2 regions of the Streptomyces sp. NPDC085927 genome follow, and region 2 is predicted to be linked to the other one. Evidence: riboswitches for the same ligand, from Rfam matches in the RefSeq annotation. Region 2 holds a riboswitch; the other holds the start of a gene.
What was found. A riboswitch is a leader RNA that binds a small molecule or an ion and turns the genes downstream of it on or off. The one in region 2 is predicted to bind cyclic di-AMP.
Positions count from the first base shown of each region.

Region 1: linked by a shared signal. The riboswitch ahead of ACIF80_RS34335 (peptidoglycan DD-metalloendopeptidase family protein) and the one ahead of ACIF80_RS11410 (transglycosylase family protein) in region 2 are both predicted to bind cyclic di-AMP.

Region 1 is NZ_JBITSN010000022.1:15,224-19,088, forward strand. Features, by position in the region: gene ACIF80_RS34325 (DUF6126 family protein) at 1-117, shown strand, start outside; gene ACIF80_RS34330 (tyrosine-protein phosphatase) at 193-990, opposite strand; cyclic di-AMP (ydaO/yuaA leader) riboswitch at 1,512-1,674, shown strand; gene ACIF80_RS34335 (peptidoglycan DD-metalloendopeptidase family protein) at 1,679-2,644, shown strand; gene ACIF80_RS34340 (SGNH/GDSL hydrolase family protein) at 2,950-3,735, shown strand.
Region 2 is NZ_JBITSN010000003.1:516,038-519,902, reverse strand. Features, by position in the region: gene eno (phosphopyruvate hydratase) at 1-583, opposite strand, end outside; gene ACIF80_RS11410 (transglycosylase family protein) at 983-1,744, opposite strand; cyclic di-AMP (ydaO/yuaA leader) riboswitch at 1,749-1,917, opposite strand; gene ACIF80_RS11405 (transglycosylase family protein) at 2,213-3,148, opposite strand; gene ACIF80_RS11400 (cytochrome P450) at 3,542-3,865, opposite strand, start outside.

The sequences.
Region 1 (3,865 bases), on a different contig from region 2:
GACCTGGAGGAGAAGTTTCCCCGCGCCCTGTGGGTGAGGCTGTTCGTCTACGTGGTGGTGGGGCACCTCTTCGCGGGCTTCATCTATCTGCTGTTCGAGGTGGGCGCGAAGCAGTAACTCCCGGACGGACACGGCAGGAGCCGAGCGGTCCTGTGATCCCCCGGTCGGGCAGGTGCCCGACCGGGGGATCACTCAGTCCAGCATGCGCTCGCGCAGCCGCTCCCGGTTCCCGGGGGTGAGCCCGAGCCCCTGCTCGAGGTAGGGGTCCACGCCGCCCCAGGTCTCCTCGATCGTCTCCAGCGCGGCCGACAGATACTCGGCGCGGGCGTCGAACAGCGGGTCGAGCAGCTCCATGACCTCGGGGGAGTAGGCCGAGGCGGAGGTGCCGCTGCGGCGCACCTTGTAGCGGCGGTGCGCGGCGCTGGACTTCAGGTAGTCGTCGAAGATCGCGTCCCGCTCCACGCCCAGCGCGAGCAGTGTCACCGCCACCGACAGGCCCGCGCGGTCCTTGCCCGCCGCGCAGTGCATCAGCGCGGGCACGCACTCCTCGGCGAGCGAGAGCAGCACCTGGGAGTGCTCGGCGGTGCGTTGCCTCACCGTCATGCGGTACGAGGTGATCATCCGCTCCGCCCCCTTGCCGCCGGCGAGGATCGAGCGGAGCTGGTCCAGGTCCCCGTCGCGGACCATCCTCCAGAACTCGGCGCCGTCGGCCGGGTCGCTCAGCGGCAGATTCACATTGCGCACGCCGGGCAGTTCGATGTCCCGCCCGTCCAGCTTGTGGTCGGCCGCGTTGCGGAAGTCGAAGACGGTGTGCAGTCCCAGGGAGGACAGGAAGGCGGCGTCCTCCTCCGTGGCGTGCGCGAGATGGCCACTGCGGAACAGCACCCCGTGCCGCACCCGGCGGCCGTCGACGGTCGGCAGACCGCCCACATCACGGAAATTGCGCACTCCGATGAGCTCGGGTTCGGTCGACGGGATCTGCTGCGTCACGGGGGCCCCTCTCCCACTCTGCGCCGCCGGCGCGTCGGCGCCGGCGGGTGTCACCCGACGATACGACATGCCTGGCAGGGGCAATGAGTTGGCGAGGGGGCCGTCGGAGTGGAGACGGGGCCCTCCCGGTGGAGCTCCCGGTGCGGAGTCGCCGGCGCGGACGGACCCGTGCCGGACCTGCGGCCCGGCCCGGCCGAACCATCCGAGATTCTCCCATTAGAGCGTTCTGTCCGTTTAAGGAGTTTCGCCATAACGTGCCCCGATAGGAAGGGAGATGGGAATGGGGTGGTGAGCATCGTCATAGAGGTGACGATGTGTTGTCGCCATGCTCACGTAATTCCGGTATTCAGCAAGGAGATTCGCGGGGTGTCGAAAATCCGGGGCGACTCTGGGTGACGGTTTTCAGGTCAATGGATCACGAAAACACGCCTTCGCTCGGAAGATCGCGCTTGTCCCTTTGCGTCTCGGTCGCCTACGTTCGCCATCGATCCGGACGGACGCCTAATCCTGCCGCTGTCCGGAGCCTTCACCCTCTGACCCGTATATGGCAGGAGCGGGGGACCCACAGGTACGACTGCCTGTTCCGGTCTCCGGAACGGCTTGGGGTTAAGCCGCGTTTTCGACGCGGCCGGGCATCTCCAGTCCGCACCCGACAGCTCACCTCGTAGGCGCCGGAGAGGAATTCGTCATGCCCGCAAAGGGTAAGCACCGTCGTCCCAGCGCTTTGCGTTTCACCCGCTCCATCGCCGTCGCCGGAACCGGTGGCGCCGCACTCGCCCTGCCGCTTCTCGGTGCCACCGGAGCGAACGCCGCCACTCCGCAGGCCGCCCCGGAAAAGGCCGTCCAGTCGTATGCCGTCGCCGGCAAGACGTCTGACGGCGTGAAGGCCGACGGCGACAAGAACGGCGAGACCCGCACGTACATCGTGAAGGGCGGCGACTACCTGGCGAAGATCGCCGAGTCCGAGAACGTCGACGGTGGCTGGAAGCAGCTCTACTCCGACAACCGCGAGGCCGTGGGCGGCGACCCGTCGCTCATCCACCCCGGTCTGAAGCTCTCGGTCGACGGCAAGGCCGCCGCGACCGGTGCGCCGAAGAAGTCCTCTTCTTCCGAGGCGCCCTCTTCGGCCGCTCCGTCGGCTCCGTCCTCCAAGGCGAAGCCGTCGACGGCCGGCGAGGCCTCCGAGCGGTCCGCGCCGAAGTCCTCCTCCGGCTCGGCCACCGCGAACCAGGCCGCGGCCACCTCCGGTTACAGCTCGCCGGTGCCCGGCGGCGGCCTCGGCACCGCCTACAAGGTGGCCGGCAGCATGTGGTCCAGCGGCTACCACACCGGTGTCGACTTCGCCGTTCCGACCGGCACCTCCCTGAAGGCCGTGGGCGCGGGCACCGTCGTCTCCGCCGGCTGGGCCGGCTCGTACGGCAACCAGGTCGTCATCAAGCTGGACGACGGCCACTACGCCCAGTACGCCCACCTCTCCTCGCTGTCCGTCTCGGCCGGCCAGACCGTGAGCGGCGGCCAGCAGGTCGGCCTCTCGGGCTCCACCGGCAACTCGACCGGTCCGCACCTGCACTTCGAGATCCGCACCACGCCGAACTACGGCTCGGACCTGGACCCGGTCTCCTACCTCCGCGGCAAGGGCGTCTCCATCGGCTGACCCCCGAGGCAACCCGCCTGACACGCCGCCGAAGGCCGGACCCCGATCCCCGGGTCCGGCCTTCGGTGCGTCCGGTGTGCCGGGTGTGCCCACAGAAAGGGAGTACGGGGAGTACCGGGAGTGTTCCGTGCGTCACGTTGCCCGCCGGTCAACGTCCCCGCCCGGAGGGCTATTCCAAATGTGCCGGCGCTTTACGAGTGGCTTATCTCACCGTCCGTCAATGCCTTCCTACGGTCGCGTAGGTCACATTCGAAGGTGAATCATGTCCGGTTGTGGCAGACGATTCGAAGAATGACAGCAAGGCAGTGATCGGGTCGTACGTGGCGGTGGGGGACAGCTTCACCGAGGGCGTCGGCGACCCCGGCCCCAACGGGGCATTCGTCGGCTGGGCCGACCGATTCGCGGTACTTCTCGCCGACCGGCGTCCCGAAGGCGACTTCCGGTACGCGAATCTCGCGGTGCGCGGAAAACTGCTCGACCAGGTCGTGTCCGACCAGCTTCCGCGGGCCGTCGAACTGGCCCCCGCACTGGTCTCTTTCTGTGCGGGCGGCAACGACATCCTGCGCCCCGGCAGCGACCCGGACGAGGTGGCCGAGCGTTTCGAGCGGGCGATCGCCGCGCTCGCGGCGGTCTCCGGCACGGTTCTGGTGACGACCGGGTTCGACACCCGTGGCGTGCCCGTGCTCAGGCATCTGCGCGGCAAGATCGCCACCTACAACGGGCATGTGCGGGCCGTCGCCGACCGGTACGGCTGCCCGGTGCTCGACCTCTGGTCCCTCAGGAGCATCCAGGACCGCAGGGCCTGGGACACCGACCGGCTGCACCTGTCGCCCGAGGGGCACACGCGCGTGGCGCTCCGCGCGGGACAGACCCTCGGCCTGGACGTCCCGGCCGACCCGGAGCAGACCTGGCCCCCGCTGCCGCCCCGCGGCAGCCTCGACGTCCGGCGGGACAATGTCCAATGGGCGCGCGAGTACCTGGTGCCGTGGATAGGGCGCAGGCTGCGGGGAGAGTCGTCGGGGGACCACGTGACGGCGAAGGGCGCGCTGTCCCCGCACGACATCAAGGAGCGCATCGCCTCGGTGGCATGACGAGGGGCGGGAGGGCGCGAGGCGGGGGGAGCGGGTGCGGGCGCGGCCCGCGCCGGGGGCGTCCGCGTTCCCGGTTCGGCGGGCCCGCCCGGACAGTTCCTCCCGCTCCGGCTCCCGCTCCCGGGCCGGC
Region 2 (3,865 bases):
GCTTCAGGACCTTCTTCAGCGTGTGGTAGACCTCGGTGCCCCAGCGCAGGGCCTCGGAGAAGGACTCCGCGCCGATCGGGGCGATCATGAACTCCTGGATGTCCACATTGGAGTCCGCGTGCGAACCGCCGTTGAGGATGTTCATCATCGGCACCGGCAGCAGGTGCGCGTTGGGGCCGCCCAGGTAGCGGAAGAGCGGCAGGTCGCTGGCCTCGGAGGCGGCGTGGGCGACGGCCAGGGAGACGCCGAGGATGGCGTTGGCGCCGAGGGAGCCCTTGTTGTCGGTGGCGTCCAGGTCGAACATCGCCTGGTCGATCAGGCGCTGCTCGGTGGCGTCGTAGCCGACGAGCTCCGGACCGATCTGCTCGATGACGGCCAGGACGGCCTTCTCCACACCCTTGCCCTGGTAACGGTCGGGATCGCCGTCACGGAGTTCGATGGCCTCGAAGGCGCCGGTGGAGGCGCCGGACGGAACGGCGGCACGACCCGTGCTGCCGTCGTCGAGGCCGACCTCGACCTCGACCGTGGGGTTGCCTCGGGAGTCCAGGATTTCCCGGGCTACGACGACGTCGATGGACGGCACGAGCATCTCCTTCATGGATGTGACGTGGTTCAGCGGGGCCACGGGGCCCTGCGGACCCGAGCCTATCCGGCTCGGGGCGATCGGCCATCCGGTCGGCCGCTCCGCGGACAGAACCGAGAGTAAATTGTTTCCGAACGGAACAAAGGCGGTATCGGAAAACCGGGAGACGGGAGGCCGGCTCCGGCATCGCGCACGGACCCACTCCGGCACCGCGCACGGACCGACTCCGGCACCACGCACGGACCCACTCCGGCACCACGCACGGACCCACTCCGGTACCACGCACGGACCCACTCCGGTACCGGACACGGAAAAAGCCCCGCCCCGGCGCGTACGGGGGCACGCGCCGGGGCGGGGCAGGCACCCGTGGGGACGGGGCCCGGACTCGCGGCCGCGGCCTTACTTCAGGTGCAGCTGCTGGCCCGGGTAGATGAGGTCGGCGTCCTCGACGATGTCGTCGTTCAGCTTGAACAGCTTGTCCCAGCCGCCCTTGACGTCCTGCTCCGAGGCGATCGAGCTGAGGGTGTCGCCCTTGACGACCTTGTACTCGCCGTCGCCCTTCTCGACCTTCTCACCGGTCGGGGTGGTGACGGTCTTCTTGGCGGCCGGACGCTCGTCGGAGCGGGAGGCCTTCTGCTCGGCCGAACGCTCGGGAGCGGCCTCGGTGTTCCGCTTCGGGGACTCCTGCTGCTGGGACTCCTGCTGCTGGGACTGCTGCGAGGAGCCGCTGTCCTGGTTGCCCGAACTCTGGTTGCCCGAGCCCTCGGTGGAGCCGCCACCGGTGTGGGCGGCGTTGGACAGGCCCTTGCCGCAGACCGGCCAGGCACCCTTGCCCTGGCCCGCGAGGACCTTCTCGGCGATCTCGATCTGCTGGGCCTTGCTGGCCTGGTCGGCGGTGCCGGCGTACGCCGTGCCGCCGTAACCGGCCCAGGTGGAGGCGGAGAACTGCAGGCCGCCGTAGTAACCGTTGCCGGTGTTGATCGACCAGTTGCCGCCGGACTCGCACTGGGCGACGGTCTCCCACTCGGAGGCGGTGGCGGCGGAAGCGTTGCCGGCCGCCATCAGCGGGGCGGCGACAGCGGCACCGGTGACGCCGGCGACGGCGATGACACGGGTGGCCTTGGACGGACGACGGTGCTTGCCCTTGCCGGAAAACAGCATGGATGGATCCCCTCACCGACGCCTACGAGGTGAGCTGTCGGGTTCGGGCCGGTTGAGTTGCCCGGCCGCGTCCCTCACGGGACACGGCTTCACCCCTAGCCGCATCCGGCATCCCTCACCGGATTCGGCGCCTACCTTGGGTCCCCCGCTCCTGCCTACGGCGCATGACGCGACGACTGTTCCCGTGCTGCCACTGGCAGGATTCGGCGTGGCGGCAGCCGGGGCCCGTGATGACGAGCGGTCACGACCGTAGACACGGGCCCGGCGGATTATCAAAGAAGATCAGGCCTTCTGAGACCTATCTCTCATCATCTTTAAACCGGACATTCGCGGCAAAACGCAACGTCAATTGGCGCTGTCGACGCACTTTTTCGCACACCGGTCCGCCTGTCGCCCCGTCACCGCCCGACCCGCACCCGGCCACCGCTCGACCGGGAAGTGCCCGCGCCCCCAGCTGCCGCCCGGATGTCAGCCGTTGTCCGATTCGAACCCGAACGCGAGCGTCTGACCGGGAAGGATGAGGTTCGGGGCGGCCGCGCCCAGGACCTCGTCCCCTCCGCTGTACTGGGCGAGCCATCCGCCGCCGAGGGCAAGGGAGTCGGAGGCGACCGAGGAGTCGCTCCCGGCACCCGAGCCGGAGCTGCTGGACGGGGACGCACTGTCAAGGCCGCGCGTGAAGCCGAGACCGCCGCGTGAGGCGTGCCGGCCGGAGGATCCGGCGTCACGGTCCTCGCGCACCTCTTCCTCGGCGCTGGCGCCGCGGTGGCGGCCGCTGCCGGAGCTCTCGCCATCGGACGATTCCGAAGCATCTTCCTTTTGCCCCGACTTGTCCGAGTCGTCACCCTTGGCCGAGGCGGAGGGAGACGGGGAGGCGGAGGGGGAAGCGTCGGGGTCGACCGGTCCGCCCGCACCCTCCTCCTTCTCCTTGCCGTCCGCGGCACCCTTCGCGTCCTTCGCGTCCTTGGTGTCCTTGGTGTCCTTGGCGTCCTTCGAGGAGTCGGAGGACTGGGACGGCGACGGAGTGACGGACCTTTCGGAACCGGACTTGCCCGACGCGTCGCCCTTCGCGCCGGTACCGAGGTCGAGCGCGGGCGAGTCCTGTCCCAGGCCCCCCAGCAGCCCGCAGGCCCGCCACGCGCCGACACCCTGGTCGGCGAGGATCTTCTCGGCCACCGCTATCTGCTGGCCGCGGCTGGCCTGGTCGGCGCTGGCCGCGTAGTCGAGGCCGCCGTACTTCTCCCAGTCCGTCTGGGTCAACTGCAGGCCGCCGTAATAACCGTTGCCGGAGTTCTGGCTCCAGGAGCCACCGGACTCACACTCGGCGACCCGGTCCCAGGTCGAGCCGTCGGCCGCACTGGCCGCGCCGGCCCCGAGGAGGGGAATCGCGATGGCCGAGCCGGTCACTCCGGCCGCGACGATAAGAGCCGGAGCCTGGCGGGGGCGACGGTGACGACCGTTCCCGGAGAGCATGCGGAGACCTTTCGCAGACAACGGTTGCTCGCACGGCGATTGGAACTGTGGTATCGCAGAAGCGAGACGCCGTGCTTGATGGGTGAACGTATCCGCACTCGAACGTCTGTCACAAGTTCATGCCGCGCAGATCACATGAAGATCACAGAGTTGAGTGGGTGTCACCTTTACGCCGGCCCCACCCGAACTCGACGGACCGTGTCCACGGCGGACCTGACGGTCACTTGCGCGGAGGCAAAGGGCGGCCGGAGGACGGCCCGGAGCGGACTCGGCGACCATCCGGGTCATTTCGGAACGGGTGCCGGGCACGGTGCTCCGTAGGCGAGATCACATCGGCAGCGCGGTGAACCGCACCGGCAGTGTGCGCAGTCCGCGCATGATGAGGCCGCCGCGCCAGCGCAGTTCGGCCGGGTCCACCGCGAGTTCGAGGTCCGGCAGACGGGTCAGCAGGGTGGCGAGCGCGGTCTGGCCCTCCAGACGGGCCAGAGGAGCGCCGAGGCAGTAGTGGATGCCGTGGCCGTACCCCAGATGCTGGTTGTCGCGCCGGGCGAGGTCGAGCGTGTCGGGGTCGGCGAACCGATCCGGATCGCGGTCCGCGGCGGCCAGGACGACGAGGACCGGGTCGCCGGCCGAGATGCGCTGCCCGCCGAG